Regions from separate parts of the Cellulosimicrobium sp. 22598 genome, predicted to be linked through region 1. Evidence: predicted binding sites of a transcription regulator. Region 1 holds the regulator's gene; the other holds the start of a gene.
The links. Region 1 encodes Rex, which represses fermentation and respiration genes when NADH is low (regulators of the CRP and FNR family bind a similar motif). Its sites were predicted from a motif close to CTTGTGAANNNNTTCACAAG; they were not measured.

Region 1 (4,206 bases):
CGGACGGAGCGCAGGACGAGGGCGGCGGCCCAGGCGGCGCCGGCCCAGCTCGCGGTGCGGACGCTGCTGCGGGCGACGCGACGGCGTCGGCCGCGGAACTCGCGGATGGGCCAGCCGACGTCCTGCGCGTGCCGGCGCAGCCGCGCGTCGGGGTTGATGGGGCACGGGTGCCCCACGGCCTCCATCATCGTCACGTCGTTGAGCGAGTCGCCGTAGGCGTAGGACGCGTCGAGGTCGATGTCCTCGCGCTCGGCCAGGGCGCGCACCCCGGCGGCCTTGGCGCGGCCGTGCATCATGTCGCCCACGAGGCGGCCGGTGTAGAAGCCGTCCTCGTGCTCGGCGACGGTGCCGAGGGCGCCGGTCGTGCCGAGGCGGCGCGCGATGAGCTCGCCGATCTCGACGGGGGTCGCGGAGACGAGCCACACCTGGTGACCGGCGGCGAGGTGCTCGTCGAGCAGGCGGCGCGTACCGGGGTAGATGCGCAGCGAGAGGACGGTGTCGTAGACCTCCTCGCCGATCGCGGTGACCTCGGCGACGGAGCGACCCGCGATGAGGGCGAGCGCGCGGGACCGGATGCGGTCGATCTGCTGCTTGTTCTCGCCGAACAGGAGGTAGCGCGCCTGGTGCACGGCGAAGCGCACGATGTCGAGCGTCGAGAAGAACTCCCGCTGGTAGAGCGCGCGGGCGAGGTGGAACGACGACGCGCCGCGGATGATCGTGTTGTCCACGTCGAAGAACGCGGCGGTGCGGTGCGCGGGTGCGGGGGGTGTGCGGCCGGCGTCGGGCGCGGCCTCGGAGGCGGTCGACCCGGGGGTCGGGACGGGGCCCGGACCGGAAGACGTCGCCATGTCCCCACTCTAGGCGGTCCCGCGCTCGGCCCGGGGCCGCGTCCTCGTACCCTGGGAGGCGTGAGCACCTCCGACGCGCCGGCCCCTCCCGTCCTCCTCTACGGCCGAGCGGGGTGCCACCTGTGCGACGACGCGCGCGCCGTCGTCGCGGCGGTGTGCGCCGAGGCGGGCGTCGCGTGGGCGGAGGTGGACGTGGACGCGCCGGACGCGGACCCGGCGCTGCGCGAGCAGTACGGCGAGTACGTCCCGGTCGTGACGGTCGGCGGCGTGCAGCAGGGGTTCTGGCGCGTGGACGCCCGCCGGCTCGCCCGCGCGGTGGGTCGGATTTCGACGGCGCGCGCGGACCTGGGATGATTCCTCCCGGTGGAGCGCGACCGTCGACGAGGACGGTCCCAGGACGACGGGGTGACGGGTGGCTGAGCAGGTAGTCGGTGAGGTGACGGCGCCGGGTATCCCGAGCGCGACGGTGGCGCGGCTCCCGTCCTACCTGCGGGCGCTGCGCGACCTGGTGGCGCGGGGCGTCGCGACGACGTCGTCGGTCGAGCTCGCCGAGCTCTCCGGCGTCGGTCCGGCGCAGCTCCGCAAGGACCTGTCGTTCCTGGGCTCGTTCGGCACGCGCGGCGTGGGCTACGACGTGGACTCGCTCGCGCAGTACATCACCGAGGCGCTGGGGCTCGTGGACGAGCACCGCATCGCGATCGTCGGGATCGGCAACCTGGGGCACGCGCTCGCGAACTACTCGGGGTACGAGCAGCGGGGCTTCCACGTCGCGGCGCTCCTCGACGCGTCGCCGGAGGTCGTGGGCACGCGGGCGGCGGGCCTCGTCGTCGAGCACGTCGACGCGCTGGAGGAGGTCGTGGCGCGGGAGAAGGTGTCGATCGTGGTCCTCGCGACGCCGGCGGCGCACGCGCAGTCCGTCGCGGACCGGGTCGTGGCGGCGGGCGTGCGGGAGATCCTCAACTTCGCGCCGCGTGCGCTGCAGGTGCCCGCGGACGTCGACGTGCGCGGCGTGGACGTCGGCAGCGAGCTGCAGATCCTCGCGTTCCACTCCCAGGCGCGCGCGCTCGCCGAGGCGCAGGACCGCTGAACGACGAGGGGCCGCGTGCTCGCGCACGCGGCCCCTCGGGGCGGCACCCCTGCCGGGGGTGCAGTGTTTCGGGGAACGGTACCGGGGAAGAGTGTCCCGGGAGCCGGTCGTCAGGCCTGCTTGATGGCCGAGACGTCGAGGGCGATCTTGATCTTGTCGCCCACGAGCACGCCGCCGGTCTCGAGCGCGGCGTTCCAGGTGAGGCCGAACTCCTTGCGGGAGATCTCCGTGGTCGCCTCGAACCCGGCGCGCGCGTTGCCGAACGGGTCGGTCGCGGTGCCCGCGAACTCGGTCTCGAGCTCGACCGGCTTGGTCACGCCGTTGATGGTCAGGTCGCCCGCCACGACGAAGTCGTCGCCGTCGCCGGAGATGCTGGTCGACGCGAAGGTCCACGTCGGCTTGTTCTCGGCGTCCCAGAAGTCCGCGCTGCGCAGGTGGTTGTCGCGGTTCGCGTCGCCCGTGCTCACGGACGCGGCGTCGAGCTCGGCGGTCACGGAGGTCGACTCGAGGTCGTCGCCCACGGTGATGGTGCCGGCCGTGATGGCGAGCGTGCCGCGCACCTTGGAGATGCCGGCGTGGCGGACCGTGAAGGCCGCCTGCGAGTGGGACGAGTCGAGGGCGTAGGTACCGGCGTTGAGCCCGGCGGGCAGCGGCGTGGCCATGGGTGCTCCTGAAGGGGTCGAGGGTCCCGGGGGACCGAACTTGGTTGAAGGTTCAACTTCGCACGAGCGTATCAACAGCAGGGGGTGATCCGTCTATTCCCGGTGAGGTGGAACAATGTTCGGCGAGGTTCCACCCCTGAACCCGCCCCCGTCCGCCAGCGCCCGAGGACCCATGACCAGCAACGACGTCGACCACCAGCTGACGACGACCGCCCGCGGGACCACCGCGGCCGCGAGCGAGGAGCCGCGCTGGCTCGACGCCGAGCAGCAGCGCCTGTGGCGCGCCTACCTCGACGGGACCGTGCGCTTCATCGAGTCGCTGGGGCGCGACCACGAGGAGCGGTCGGACGTGTCGCTCAACGAGTACGAGCTGCTGGTGCGGCTCTCGGAGAGCCCGGACCACACGCTGCGGATGTCCGCCCTCGCCGACGGGCTCGCCCGGTCCCGCAGCCGCGTGACCCACACCGTGGCGCGCATGGAGGCACGCGGCCTGGTCCGGCGCTCGGCGAGCACGGGCGACCGCCGCGGGGTCAACTGCGAGATGACGACCGAGGGCTACCGCGTCCTCGTGGCGTCGGCTCCGGCCCACGTGGCCGCCGTGCGCCGGTTCATGGTCGACGTGCTCACGCCGGAGCAGTTCCGGGCGCTCGGCGAGGCGATGGCGGCCGTCGCCGAGGCGTGCAAGGCCGACCGCGACTCCTGACCCGGGTCGCTCCGGGAGCCGCCGGCCCGCGGGTGCCGGTCAGGGCCGGGAGTGCGGGACACTGGTGCGCATGGTCTCCACCATCGTCCACCTCCTGCGCCACGGCGAGGTCCACAACCCCGACGGCGTCCTCTACGGCCGCATCCCCGGCTACCACCTCTCCGAGCGAGGCCACGAGATGGCCCGCCGCGTCGCCGCGCACCTCGCGGGCGAGCCCGGGCCCGACGGCGCGTCCCGCCCCCGCGCGGACCTCGCCGTCGTCGTCGCGTCGCCGCTCCAGCGCGCCCAGGAGACGGCCACGCCCGCCGCCGAGGCGTTCGGGCTCGAGCTCGGCACCGACGACCGGCTCATCGAGGCCGCGAACCACTTCGAGGGCATGACCTTCGGCGTCGGGGACGGGTCGCTGCGCCACCCGCAGCACTGGCGCTTCCTGTGGAACCCGTTCCGGCCGTCCTGGGGCGAGCCGTACACCGAGCAGGTCGCGCGCATGCGCGCCGCGGTCGCCGACGCCCGGGACAAGGCCGCGGGCCACGAGGCGCTCCTCGTGAGCCACCAGCTCCCCGTGTGGCTCACGCGCCTGAGCTTCGAGAACCGCCGCCTGTGGCACGACCCGCGCAAGCGGCAGTGCTCGCTCGCGTCGCTCACGTCGCTGCACTTCGAGGACGACCGCCTCGTCGGCCTGCACTACTCCGAGCCGGTCGCCGACCTCCTCCCGGGCGCCGCGACCGTCGCGGGGGCGTGACGTCGGTCATGTCTCGCGCAGTCGTCGCCGTCCGGACGCCCGAACCGTCCCGTTCGGGAGTGGCGGAGGTCACGTCTCCCAGGTGGCGTCCAGGAACCCCGGGCAGGGTGCCTCCCGTGATGCCGCTGTGACCGCCAGCTCGCGCGCGCGTGCCGCGCGCGCCC
Region 2 (4,206 bases), on a different contig from region 1:
GGCCGGGAAGGGTCAGCCGGCCGCCACGGTCTCGGCAGGCGGGGTCGCCGCCTGCCCGTCCTCGGTGCTCGCGCCCTCGTGGGCCGCGAGACGCTCTGCCCGCACGACCTCGCGGCTGCTGCCGCGGTAGGCCGCGACGAGGATGTCGCGCATGTCCTCCAGGACCGGCATCCGCGGGTTCGCCGGGGCGCACTGGTCCTCGAACGACCGGAGGGCGAGGTCGTCGAGGCGACTGAGGAACGCCGCCTCGTCGACGCCCTGCGCCGCGAACGTCGGCTCGATGCCGACCTTGGCGCGCAGCTCCTCGACCGCCTTCGCGTACGACTCGACGCCCTCCTCCGGGGTGGAGGCCGGCAGCCCGAGGTGCTTCGCGATCTCCTGGAACCGCTCCGGGGCCACGTAGCGCTCGTACTTGGGCCAGCTCGTGAGCTTGGTGGGCACCTGGCCGTTGTAGCGGATCACGTGCGGCAGGAGCACCGCGTTGGTGCGCCCGTGCACGAGGTGGAAGGTCGAGCCCACGGTGTGCGCCATGGCGTGCACGATGCCGAGCATCGCCGAGCCGAACGCCATGCCCGCGATGGTCGCCGCGTTGTGCATCTTCTCGCGCGCCTTCGGGGCCGCCGCACCCTGCGTGACCGAGTCCTCGATGTGCTCGAAGACCATCTTGATCGCCTGGAGGCACAGCCCGTCGGTGAAGTCGTTCGCGTAGACGGAGACGAACGCCTCGGTCGCGTGCGTGAGGGCGTCGAAGCCCGAGTCGGCCGCGAGCTTGGCGGGCATGGTGTCCGTGAGCACGGGGTCGACGATCGCGACGGTCGGGGTGAGCGCGTAGTCCGCGAGCGGGTACTTGAAGCCCGTCTCCGGGTCGGTGATGACCGCGAACGGCGTCACCTCCGCGCCGGTGCCCGACGACGTCGGGATGCACACGAGCTTCGCCTTGCCCCCGAGCTCGGGGAACTTGTACGCGCGCTTGCGCACGTCGAAGAACTTCTCGCGCATGTCGGAGAACTCGATCTCCGGGTGCTCGTACCGCAGCCACATGACCTTGGCCGCGTCCATGGGCGAGCCGCCGCCGATCGCGATGATCGTGTCCGGCTCGAAGTCGCGCATGGACTCGGCGCCGCGGTTCACGGTGCCGACGCTCGGCTCCGGCTCGACCGCGTCGATGATCTGGATCGCGACCTTCTCCTCGCGGCGTGCGAGGACGTCGAGCACGCGGTCGACGACGCCGATGCGGCTCATGACCTTGTCGGTGACGATCGTGACGCGGTGCACGTCGCGCATCTGCGCGAGGTACTGGATCGAGTTCGGCTCGAAGTACGTCTTCGCGGGCACCTTGAACCACTGCATGTTGTTGTTGCGCCGCCCGATCCGCTTGACGTTGATGAGGTTGACCGCCGACACGTTGTTCGACACCGAGTTCGCGCCGTAGCTGCCGCAGCCGAGCGTGAGCGACGGGAGCAGCGCGTTGTAGATGTCGCCGATGCCGCCGAGCGACGTCGGGCTGTTCCACAGCACGCGCACGGCCTTGACCCGCGCGCCGTAGCGCTCGACGAGCTCCTGGTCCGCCGTGTGGATCGCCGCCGAGTGGCCCAGGCCGTCGAGCTCGACCATGCGCTCCGCGAGGCGGACGCCGTGCTCGGTGTCGCGCGCACGCAGCACCGCGAGGACCGGGGTGAGCTTCTCGCGGCTCAACGGCTCCTGCGGGCCCACGTCGTCGATCTCCGCGAGGATGATCGACGTGTCGTCGGGGACCTCGAAGCCGGCCTCGCGCGCGATCCACACGGGCGACTTGCCCACGACCTTCGGGTTGAGCTTCGCGCCGGCGCAGTTGGTGCCGCTCGCCTCGACGCCGAAGATGAGGCGCTCGAGCATCGCCTTCTCGGCGGGCGTCGTGCGGTAGGCGTGCAGCCGGGCCAGCTCGCGCATCGCGTCGTCGTAGACGACGTTGTCGAGGATGAGCGCCTGCTCCGACGCGCAGACCATGCCGTTGTCGAACGCCTTCGACATGACCACGTCGTTGATCGCGCGGCCGAGGTCGGCGCTCTTCTCGACGTACGCGGGGACGTTGCCCGCGCCGACGCCGAGCGCCGGCTTGCCGGCCGAGTAGGCCGCGCGGACCATGCCGTTGCCGCCCGTCGCGAGGATGAGCGCGACGCCCGGGTGGTGCATGAGGGTGTTGGTCGCCTCGATCGAGGGGTGCTCGACCCACTGGATGCAGTCGTCGGGCGCACCGGCGGCCACGGCGGCGTCCCGCACGATGCGGGCCGCCTCGACCGACGAGCGCTGCGCGCTCGGGTGGAAGGCGAACACGACGGGGTTGCGCGTCTTGAGCGCGATGAGCGACTTGAAGATGGTGGTCGACGTCGGGTTGGTCACCGGCGTCACGGCGCACACCACGCCGACCGGCTCGGCGATCTCGACGACGCCCGTCAGCTCGTCGCGGCCGATGATGCCGACCGTCTTGAGGTTCGCCATCGAGTTGGGCACGTGCTCGCACGCGAAGATGTTCTTCGTCGCCTTGTCCTCGAACACGCCGCGCCCGGTCTCGGCGACGGCCAGCTGCGCGAGGTGACCGTGCTGGTGCAGGCCCGCGACCGAGGCCTTGAGGACGATCCGGTCGACGTCCTCCTGCGTGAGGCTCATGTACTGGTCGAGCGCCTTGCGGGCTCGCTCGACGAGGACGTCGATCTCGTGCGCGGTGCGCGTGTCCTCGGTGCGGGTCTCGACCTTCGTGCCGGCGCTCTTCGCGCTCATGCGTCCCCTCCGGTGCCCGGCCGGGCCGGGCGTCGGGCCGCGGGTGCTGCCGGGGCCGGATTGCCCCGGCTCCTTCAGCGGTCTCTCTACTTGTGAATGTTTTCACAAGCCCCTGGGCGCGGCAAGGCCCCGCGGCCGTTCGGGGCCCAAGGTCCCGGCACCCTCGTGACCTCCGCACCACCGCCCCCGCCGCCGTAGGGTGGGGGACCATGACCGCCGAGCAGACGACGAGCCCCTCGCTCTCGCCCGAGAGCCCCACCGAGACCCCGCTCCCCGACGACGGCGCGCCCCACGACCCGTACCTGTGGCTCGAGGACGTCGAGGGGGACGAGGCCCTGACCTGGGTCCGTGCACGCAACGCCGAGGTCGCCGACACGCTCGAGACCGCCGACGAGTTCGCCACGACCGAGCGCGCGATCCGCGAGGTGCTCGACTCGGACGCGAAGATCCCCGAGGTCTCGAAGATCGGCGACCGGTACTACAACTTCTGGCGCGACGCGCAGCACGAGCGCGGGCTCTGGCGCCGCACGACGCTCGAGTCCTACCGCACCGACGACCCGGAGTGGGAGACCGTGCTCGACCTCGACGCGCTCGCCGCGGCCGAGGGCGAGTCGTGGGTCTGGCACGGCGCGAGCGTCCTGCGCCCGACGCCGGAGCAGCTTGCCGCAGGCGAGCCGTGGCGGCACGCGCTCGTCGAGCTCTCCCCCGGCGGCTCCGACGCCGACGTCACGCGCGAGTTCGACCTCGTCGAGAAGCGGTTCGTCGCGCCCGAGGACGGCGGCTTCCACCGCGCCGAGGCCAAGGGCTCGCTCGGCTGGATCGACGCCGACACCGTGTACGTCTTCACCGACTTCGGCGAGGGCACGCTCACGCCGTCGGGGTACCCGCGCGTGGTCAAGCGCTGGACGCGCGGCACCCCGCTCGACGAGGCCGTGACGGTCTACGAGGGCACCGACGAGGACATGTACATCTCCGCCTGGCGGTCGCACACGCCCGGGTTCGAGCGCGACTTCGTGCACCGCTCCAAGGCGTTCTACGCCGACGAGCTCTACCTCGCCGAGCGCACCGGCACGCCCGAGCAGCGCCTGACGAAGATCGACGTGCCCGACTCCGCCGAGGTCGGCGTCCGGCGCGAGTGGATGCTCGTGGAGCTCCGCGACGACTGGGCCGTCGGAGGCGCGACGCACCGCGCGGGCTCGCTCCTCGTCGCGCGGTTCGACGACTTCCTCGCGGGCGACCGCGGCTTCACCGTGCTCTTCGAGCCCACGGCGACGACGTCGCTCGCCGGCGCCACGTGGACGCGCCACCACCTCGTCGTCAACGTGCTCGACGACGTGAAGAACCGCCTGCACGTGCTGACGCCGCCGGACGCCGCCGGCCCCGGGGGCGCCGTCGGGCAGGAGGCCGCGGACGCGCCGTGGGTGCGGTCGGAGATCCCCGGCCTGCCGG

Region 2: a site for Rex is predicted at 2,847-2,866, ahead of adhE (bifunctional acetaldehyde-CoA/alcohol dehydrogenase). Genes of this name have one in related genera too.

Annotation. Positions count from the first base shown of each region.
Region 1 is NZ_JBQEMZ010000005.1:219,834-224,039, forward strand. Features, by position in the region: gene ACTJIY_RS07630 (HAD family hydrolase) at 1-848, opposite strand, end outside; gene ACTJIY_RS07635 (glutaredoxin family protein) at 909-1,202, shown strand; gene ACTJIY_RS07640 (redox-sensing transcriptional repressor Rex) at 1,261-1,935, shown strand; gene ACTJIY_RS07645 (YceI family protein) at 2,046-2,597, opposite strand; gene ACTJIY_RS07650 (MarR family winged helix-turn-helix transcriptional regulator) at 2,770-3,300, shown strand; gene ACTJIY_RS07655 (histidine phosphatase family protein) at 3,371-4,042, shown strand; gene ACTJIY_RS07660 (TlpA family protein disulfide reductase) at 4,170-4,206, shown strand, end outside.
Region 2 is NZ_JBQEMZ010000015.1:46,958-51,163, forward strand. Features, by position in the region: gene adhE (bifunctional acetaldehyde-CoA/alcohol dehydrogenase) at 13-2,757, opposite strand; gene ACTJIY_RS15825 (prolyl oligopeptidase family serine peptidase) at 2,967-4,206, shown strand, end outside.